One region of the Delftia sp. WY8 genome, then DNA from elsewhere that is predicted to be linked to it. Evidence: riboswitches for the same ligand, from Rfam matches in the RefSeq annotation. Region 1 holds a riboswitch; the other holds the start of a gene.

Region 1 (4,206 bases):
TGCTGCGCCCGGGCTTCGTGCACGGCACCGCCGCCCAATTGCAGCCCATGGGCCGCAGGCCCGCCGCCACCGCAGGCTTGGCGATTGGCGCGATTGCAGCCTTCCTGGGTGTGGGCGGCAGCGTGATGACCGTGCCGCTGATGCGCCGGCGCGGCGCCAGCATGGCGGCGGCCACGGCCATGGCCAGCCCGCTGTCCCTGCCCATGGCCGTGGCGGGCACCGCTGCCTACATGCTGGCATCGCAGGGCGCGGGGCTGGGCCCCTGGCATGTGGGCTATGTGGACCTGCAGGCCTTTGCGTTGCTGACGGCCGGATCGTGGACCGGCATCAGGCTGGCGGCCCCGCTGATCGGCCGCATTCCCGATGCCCTGCATGCCAAAGCCTACCTGGCCCTGCTGGGCCTGGTGCTGCTGGTCATGATCGTGGCCTGAGCGCTGCGCTCAACCCTCCTGGAAGATCGCCTCGATCCGGGTCTCGAACACCCGGGCAATGGCGAATGCCAGCGGCAGGCTGGGGTCGTAGCGGCCCGTCTCTATGGCATTGACGGTCTGGCGCGACACGCCCAGCAGGTCCGCCAGCGCAGCCTGGCTCCAGCCGCGCTCGGCGCGCAGTTCACGGATGATGTTTTTCATGGGCGGGGCACTTTGGCGGAACAGCTCATCGGCTGCGCAGCCAGTGGGCCACCGAGGCAGCCACCCAGAGCGCACCCATCAAGGGCCACACCATGAACATGCTGAGCTTGGGAAACCCTGCCATTTCCAGGAATCCGTAGGTGAAGGTGATGCCGGCCGTGCCCGCCGCTGCAATCGCCAGCTGCTCCAGCATGGACTTGCGCAGGAACTCGTCGGTATCGCGAACCAGCCGCACGATGGCCCGCACGGCCAGCGCAAACGCCAGCATGGGGCTGAGCAGCAGGGCCGTGCGCAGGGCCCCGGCCTGCATGTCGGCGCTGAGCAAAAGCGCCCCCACAAGCAGCGCCATGTAGAGCAGCAGCGCAAATCCCAGCTCCTTCTGGTAGCGGCGGTTGGTGACCGTTGTTTGATTCATGGAAGTCTCTCGCAATGTGTAAAGGATGCTTGACATTGTGCGATGCCACCCGCGGGCATGTCAAGCAAGCTTTACATCGGCACTGAACGCCCCGCCGTACAATCGCCGCCGTTGGTGCCAGCAGCCCCAGGGGCTGCGGTTAAACGGGAAACATGGGGCGGCCAGATAAAGCCGCCCGCATGTACTGCCCCCGCAACAGTGAGTGAAACGCCGCGTGCATGGCACCGGCCCCCGCCAAACCCGTGCCACTGGGCGTACAGCCCGGGAAGGCCTTGGCGAGTGCGTCACCAGTCTGGATACCGGCCAACAGGCGGCCGGCCGCGCATGCAGCGCAGCCGGTCTTTGTGGTTTCCGTGCCGGCGGGGTCGCTGGCGCGCAACTGGCTCGCATCCATGCACACCCTCGCCCTCGCGCGCGCCCCTGGCGCCGCTCTTCGCTCGCCCTCGGCGTTCCCCGTACTGCGCACGTTGTCCGCCCTGGCTGCGGCCTCGCTGCTGGCCTGCCAGGCCCAAGCACAGGTACAACAGGCACAACAGGCGCAGCGCGCACAGGCCTCCCAGCTCGATACCGTGGTCGTCACCGCCTCGCGCAGCGAGCAGCCCCTGCGCACCGTCACGGCCGACATGACCGTGATCGACGCCGAGACCATTGCCCGCAGCGGCGCCACGGGCGTGGCCGACCTGCTGGTGCAGGTGCCGGGCGTGCAGATCAACCGCAACGGCGGGCCGGGCCAGGTCACCTCGGTCTACCTGCGCGGCACCAGCAACCAGCACACTGCCGTGTTCATCGACGGCGTGCGCTACAGCTCGCAGGAGCTGCAGGGTGGCGCGGTCTGGTCCACCCTGCCGCTGGCGCAGATCGAGCGCATCGAAGTGCTGCGCGGCCCGGCCGCCGCCATCTATGGCTCAGACGCCATGGGCGGCGTGATCCAGATCTTCACCAAGCGGGCGGACGGCCAGACCCGCGCCTATGCCGAGGCCGGCATCGGCAACCAGGGCACCAGCAAGCTGGCCACAGGATTCCAGGGCGGAGCCAACGGCTTCACCTATGGCTTGAACCTGGCGGACGAGCGCAGCGACGGCTTCGACGTCTACCCCGGCAACACCTTCTCGCCCAACCCGGACAAGGATGGCTACAGCAACACCTCGCTGGGCCTGAACGCGGGCTACAAAACGGGCATCCACCAGATCGACGCCAGCCTGCTGCACAGCCGCCTGCGCACCCACTACGACCAGAGCCCGCCGCCGTTCGACGACTACGACGTGGTCAAGAACACCACCGGCAGCCTGCGCTGGCAGGCCGGCTGGAACGCCATGTACAAAAGCGTGGTCCAGATCTCCCATACCGACAGCCAAAGCGACCGCCACACCCAGTCGCCCGAAAGCGCCAAGGGCCGCTCCACCAACTACCTGCTGCAGAACCTGTTCACGCTGGGCCAGCACCGTTTCAACATCGACCTGGAGCGCCGCGAGGACAAGCTGGACACCCAATACGCCTGGACGCAGAACACCGACAGCCGGCGCGTGCAGAACTCCCTGTCGGCCGGCTGGCGCCTGACCGAGGGCCGCCACCAGTTCGACGCCAACCTGCGTCACGACCAGGTGCGCGACCAGCAGAACAAGACCACGGGCGGCCTGGGCTACGGCCTGCAGATCGACGAGCGCTGGCGCTGGGTGGCATCGGCCGGCACGGCCTTCAGAACGCCCACGCTGTACGAGCGCTTCACGGGCCAGGCGGCGGCCGACCTCAAGCCCGAAAGCAGCACCAACGTGGAAACGGGCCTGCACTATGCGGCCGGTGCCAACCGCCTCTCGGCCGTGGTCTACCGCAACAAGTTCAAGAACCTCATCACCTACGACTGGAACAGCGCCGTTCCCTGCAACTGCTACCGCAACTGGCAAAGCGTGGAGACCACCGGCCTGACGCTGGCGGGCAGCACGCGCCTGGGCAGCGCCAACCTGGGCGCCTCGCTGGACTTCATGAACCCCGAGAACCTGGAGACCGGCAAGCTGCTGCCCTACCGCTCCAAGCGCATGCTCAAGCTCAACGCCGACACCCAGGCGGCCGGCTGGACGCTGGGCGGCGAAGCGCAGCTCTACAGCGGCCGCTATGCCGACGAGGCCAACACCTTCAAGCTGGGCGGCTACGGCGTGGTCAACCTCTACGCCCAGCGCCAGCTGACAAGGCAATGGACGCTGCTGGCCCGCGTCAACAACATCGCCGACCGCGACTACGCCCCCACGCGCGGCTATGCGAACGCAGGCCGCACCGTGTTCGTCAGCGTGCGCTGGACTCCCCTGCCCTGACCGCCATGCACCTGCTGCTTGTGCGCCTGCCCCGCCTTCTGCTGCTGATCGCCGCCCTGGCCTGCGCGGGCAGCGCCGTCGCGCAAAAGGCGGTGGATGCGGGAACGGGCGGGGCAACCACTGCCTACACCGTCACCGACATGCGCGGGCGCCAGGTGCGCCTGGAGCGGGTGCCGCAGCGCATCGTCTCGCTGCTGCCCTCGCTGACCGAATCGCTGTGCGCGCTGGACGCCTGCGAGCGCATCGTGGGCGTGGACGAATTCTCCAACCACCCGGCCCGCGTGGCCGCCCTGCCCAAGCTGGGCCACACTTTTGCCCCGCTGGTCGAGGCCACCGTGCGGCTCAGGCCCGACGTGGTGCTGATGGCGTATTCCGCACCCGTCATCGCGCAGCTGGAGCGCTTCGGCATTCCCGTGCTGGCACTGGACGCCAACGACATGGCGCAGCTGGAGCAGGTACTGCACAAGCTCGACCAGCTGCTGCAGGTGCAGCGCGCCAACGCCCTGCTGGCACGCATGCAGGCCGAGGTGGACCAGCAGGCCAAGGCGCTGGCTGCGCAAGCGCCCGCCGGGCAGAAGGTGTATTTCGAAGTGGACGCCACGCCTTACGCGGCAGGGCCGGACTCCTTCATAGGCCAACTGCTGCAGCGCCTGGGCGCGCGCAATGTGCTGCCGCCCAACCTGGGCCCTTTTCCGCGAATCACGCCCGAATACGTGCTGCGCCAGCAGCCGGAACTCATCATCCACACGCCGCAGACGCCATCGGCCAGCTTTGCCACCCGCCCCGGCTGGAGCCGCATGCCCGCCGTGCGCTCCGGCCGCATCTGCGCGCTGGACCTGGTCGAAACAGACGT
Region 2 (4,206 bases), 2.2 Mb from region 1:
CGGGGCACGGCACCCGGCCAGGGTGCCAAGGCCATGCTCTGCAAGAGCCGCGATGCGTCCGGTGCGGGCGATCCCCAGCTGTTCCTGGCCGTGCTGCCCGGCGACCGTAAGCTGGACTTCAAGCGCCTGGCCCAGGCCGTGGGCGTGCGCAAGGCCACGCTGGCCTCGCCAGAGGAGGCCCAGGCCGCCACCGGCTGCGTGATGGGATCGGTGCCGCCGTTCTCCTTCAACCCGCAGGTGCGCCTGGTGGTGGACCCGGCACTGGTGGAGCGCTTTGCCGAGATCGCCTTCAATGCGGGCCGGCTGGACCGCTCCATCGTGCTGGACTCGGCCGACTATGTGCGCATTGCCCGGCCCGCGCTGCACAGCCTGAGCGGGGAGGGCGCCGATTGACCATGGATTGACCCTGGCGCGGGGCTGCGCCCACAATCGTCGGCAACGTCCACATCTCCTTGCCTGACCATGTCCACCCCTGCGAAGCAGCACCCTGACCGGCCCGATGCGGCCGGCTTTGTGCGTGCGGCGCTGGCTGCTGCCCTGGCCCAGGTGCAGTCGCATCTGGCGGTCTTGGAGGGCGGTGGCAGCGATGCCGAGACCATTCACCAGCTGCGCGTGGCCCTGCGGCGCCTGCGCACCGTGCTGCGTGAGTGCGCGGGGCTGGCGCCCGGCATGCGCGCCGAATGGGATGACCCCCTGGCCCAGGCCTTTGCGCAGTTGGGCACGCTGCGCGATGCCGATACGCTGGCCGATGTGGTGCGCCCGCTGCTGCAGGCCGCCCATGCGCCCCTGTGCGACTGGCAGGCGCCGCAGGCCGTGCAGGCGGATGCAGCCGCTGCCGTGCGCGAGCCGCCGTTCCTGCACGCGCTGGCCGAGATCCAGGCGCTGGCGCAGGCGCCGCAGGCAGAGCCATCGGCCCGTTTTGCCCACCTGTCCGCCGCAGGCACGCGCAAGTACCTGGCACGGCGGCTGGCGCGCCTGCACCGCCAGGTGCTGCGCGACGGCCGGCACTTCGACCGCCTGCCGCTGTCGCAGCAGCACCGCGTGCGCAAGCGGCTCAAGCGCCTGCGCTATCTGGCGGACTTTGCACGGGAATTCGCGCCCGGAATGTGGCCCGGCAAAAAGGGCCGGCGCTTTGCCGAGGCGCTGGTGCCCGCCCAGGACGCGCTGGGCCTGCACAACGACATGGCCGTGGCGGCCGAGCATTTCCATGCCGAGGCCGCGCGCGACCCGCGCGCCTGGTTCGCCGCCGGCTACCTGCAGGCCCGCCTGGCCACCAGCGCGCGCAGCAGCCGCCGCGCGCTGCGGGCGCTGGCCCGGGTGCCGGGCTTCTGGGCTGGGCGATAATCCGCCGCTGGCGCACCGCCGCAGCCCCTGGGCCGTGGCGGTGCGCTGTTGCTGAAGGTGCCTCATGCCGTTCACCGGCCAGGGGTTCAACGGGAAGCAGGTGCGCGATGCCATCGAGGTGGCCGCTCGCAATGCCTGCGCTGCCCCCGCAACGGTCAGCGGAATACAACTCCCCACGCTGGCGCGCCACCCACCGGTTGCGCGCCGCAAGCCACTGTGTCTGGACGGACATGGGAAGGCGGGGATGCCTGCTGCAGCGCGCCCACCCTGCGCGCCGCAGCGTTCCGCAAGCCCGGATACCGGCCTTCTGCATTGCTTTCGGACGCCGCGGGAGTGCGCCTGTCCGGTCCGGCCCCAGCCTGCGCTGGCGTGGCCGGCTCCGGCGTGCGCGCCGTGCGGCGTGGTTCAGACGATAGGCCCCACGGGTGACTGGGGCAGTTGGATTCAACGCATGCGCTTCGCTTCTTTGGCCGCCGATTGTTCCGGCCCCTTTCCCCTTCCTCCCTTCCTGCGCCCGGCCACCGCTGCGGCCGTGCTGGCCTGCTGCGCCGCGGCGGCCGGCGCCGCACAGGAACCGGCGGCCGGCAAAGCCGGTGCATCCGCCGACGATGCGCTGGACGCCGTCTTCGTGACCGCCACGGCGCGGCCCGAGGCGCGCAGCCGCATCGCGAGCACCACGCAGACCATCGACCGCGAGGCCATAGAGCGCTCCAGCGCGCGCTCGGTCACCGACCTGCTGGCCGAGAACGCCGTGGGCTTTCTCAGCGAATGGACGGCGGCCCAGACCTCGATGAACCTGCGCGGCGCCTCCACCGACGGCCAGGGGCGCGACTTCCGCAGCCAGGTGCTGGTGCTGGTCAACGGCCGGCGCGCGGGCACGGCCAACCTGTCCAAGCTCAGCCCCTCGGATGTGGAGCGCATCGAGATCGTGCGCGGCCCGTCCTCGGTGATCTACGGCAGCCAGGCCATGGGCGGGGTGGTCAACATCATCATGAAGACGGGAGCGACGGCGCCTGGCACGCGCGCCCAGGTCCAGGCCGGCTCGTGGGACCTGTGGCGCACCGATGCGCAGACGGCCGGCGCCAATGACCGCTTCGACTGGTACTTCGGCGTGAGCGCAGGCGGGCGCGGCGACTACGAGTCGGGCGACGGCGGCACGCGCATGGAGAACACGGGCTGGAAGCGGCGCGGCGCCAGCGGCGCCCTGGGCTGGCAGCTGCACGAGCTGCACCGCGTGGAGCTGCAGCTGCGCACGGACGGCATCTACAACGCGGGCTTTCGCGGATCGGGCGCCAACATCTACAGCCGCGACAACCGCAGCAACCGCTCGCTGGACCTGACCTACGAAGGCGCACTGCCCGGCCAGCGCCTGAGCTGGACGACCCACCTCTACAGCCTGGTCGATACCGATGAGTTCAACTGGGCATCGCCCGTGATCCGCTCGGGCAACAGCGCCGTGCCCGGCACGGCGCGCGACTACAACCACCGCCAGCTGGACGCCACGGGCCTGCGCTTTCAGCCGCGCCTGCGTGTCAGCCAGACCAATGACCTGCTGATGGGCTTCGACTGGGAGCGCAGCAAGCTGCGCTCCGACCGCCTGCGCGTGGCCATGCCGGGCGGCCCGGCGGGCCAGGTTGCGCCCTATGACAACAACCAGACCGAGCAGGTGCACGCGCTGTACGTCGAGGACGCGCAGACCCTGTTCGACGATCGCCTCACGCTGCGTGCCGGCCTGCGCAAGACCTGGGGCACGACGCGTTTCGACGATACGCCCAATCTCGCCCTGGCCCAGGCCAGCACGCGCGACTACGACAACCACACTTGGTCGGCCGGCGCCACCTGGAAGGCCACGGACCGGCTCACGCTGCGCGCTGCGGCCTCCACGGGTTTCCGCGCTCCCACGGCCACGGAGCTGGCTTCGGACTTCACGGCCGTCGGCGGTGGCCGCACCTTCGGCAACCCCAACCTCAAGCCCGAGACCAGCCGCCAGATCGAGGTCGGCGCCGCGCTGCAGCAGCCCGGCTGGCGCGTGGATGCGGCCCTGTTCCAGAACACCATCAGCGACCGCATCATCACCGTCTCGCGCGGGGCCACGACCAACACCTCGGACTACGCCAACAACGCGGCCGACATCGTGGCGCGCGGCCTGGAAATGCAGGCCGACATGGACCTGGCGCGGGCGCTGAACCTGACGGGCCACCAGCTCAAGGCCTGGGCTGGCGGCTACTACCACTTCAGCATGCGGGACAAGGGATCGCCAGCGTCGGCCAATACCGACAAGGTGCAGCGCATGTACCGCTACGAGGCCTCGGCCGGCGTGCGCTACGGCCAGGGCAGCGGGCGCCTGCAGGGCGACTGGAGCCTGCAGCTGTCCACGCTGCTGCGCGGTCCCATGTGGTACGACACGGAAGAGGCGCTGCTCATCCCGCAGGGCGAGCCCAGCAGCACCTTCATCCACCGCAAGGGCGCCTTCACCATCTGGAACCTGCGTGCCGACTACCGCGTGTCGCGCGGCGTCAAGCTGTTCGCAGCCGTCAACAACCTGTTCGACCTGAACCGCCATCCCATCTTCATCGCGCTGGACCGCGCGCCCTGCATCGCCAACCCGGCGTACCAGAACGGCGGCTGCGGAACGTCGATGGCCGGGCGCGAACTCATGGTCGGCCTGCAAGCAGAGTTTTGAGGACCATGGCATGAGGCAATCCAGCACCACGCGCCGCCAGTTGTTGCGCCAGGGCGCGGCGGCGGCCCTGGGCTGCGGCCTGCCCGCGGCCTGGGCCGACACCGTCGCTGCAGGCGGTCCGGTGGTGCTGCAGGATGCGCTGGGCCGGCGCGTGGAGATTGCCGCGCCGCCGCAGCGCA

What was found. A riboswitch is a leader RNA that binds a small molecule or an ion and turns the genes downstream of it on or off. The one in region 1 is predicted to bind cobalamin.
Region 2: another riboswitch for cobalamin. It lies ahead of G4D77_RS21010 (TonB-dependent receptor); the one in region 1 lies ahead of G4D77_RS00265 (TonB-dependent receptor domain-containing protein).

Annotation. Positions count from the first base shown of each region.
Region 1 covers NZ_CP049795.1:69,968-74,173, forward strand. Annotated here, with positions in the region: gene G4D77_RS00250 (sulfite exporter TauE/SafE family protein) at 1-431, shown strand, start outside; gene G4D77_RS00255 (helix-turn-helix transcriptional regulator) at 441-632, opposite strand; gene G4D77_RS00260 (hypothetical protein) at 658-1,047, opposite strand; cobalamin riboswitch at 1,144-1,369, shown strand; gene G4D77_RS00265 (TonB-dependent receptor domain-containing protein) at 1,440-3,353, shown strand; gene G4D77_RS00270 (ABC transporter substrate-binding protein) at 3,359-4,206, shown strand, end outside.
Region 2 covers NZ_CP049795.1:4,554,447-4,558,652, forward strand. Annotated here, with positions in the region: gene G4D77_RS21000 (YbaK/prolyl-tRNA synthetase associated domain-containing protein) at 1-393, shown strand, start outside; gene G4D77_RS21005 (CHAD domain-containing protein) at 463-1,344, shown strand; cobalamin riboswitch at 1,383-1,666, shown strand; gene G4D77_RS21010 (TonB-dependent receptor) at 1,796-4,027, shown strand; gene G4D77_RS21015 (ABC transporter substrate-binding protein) at 4,038-4,206, shown strand, end outside.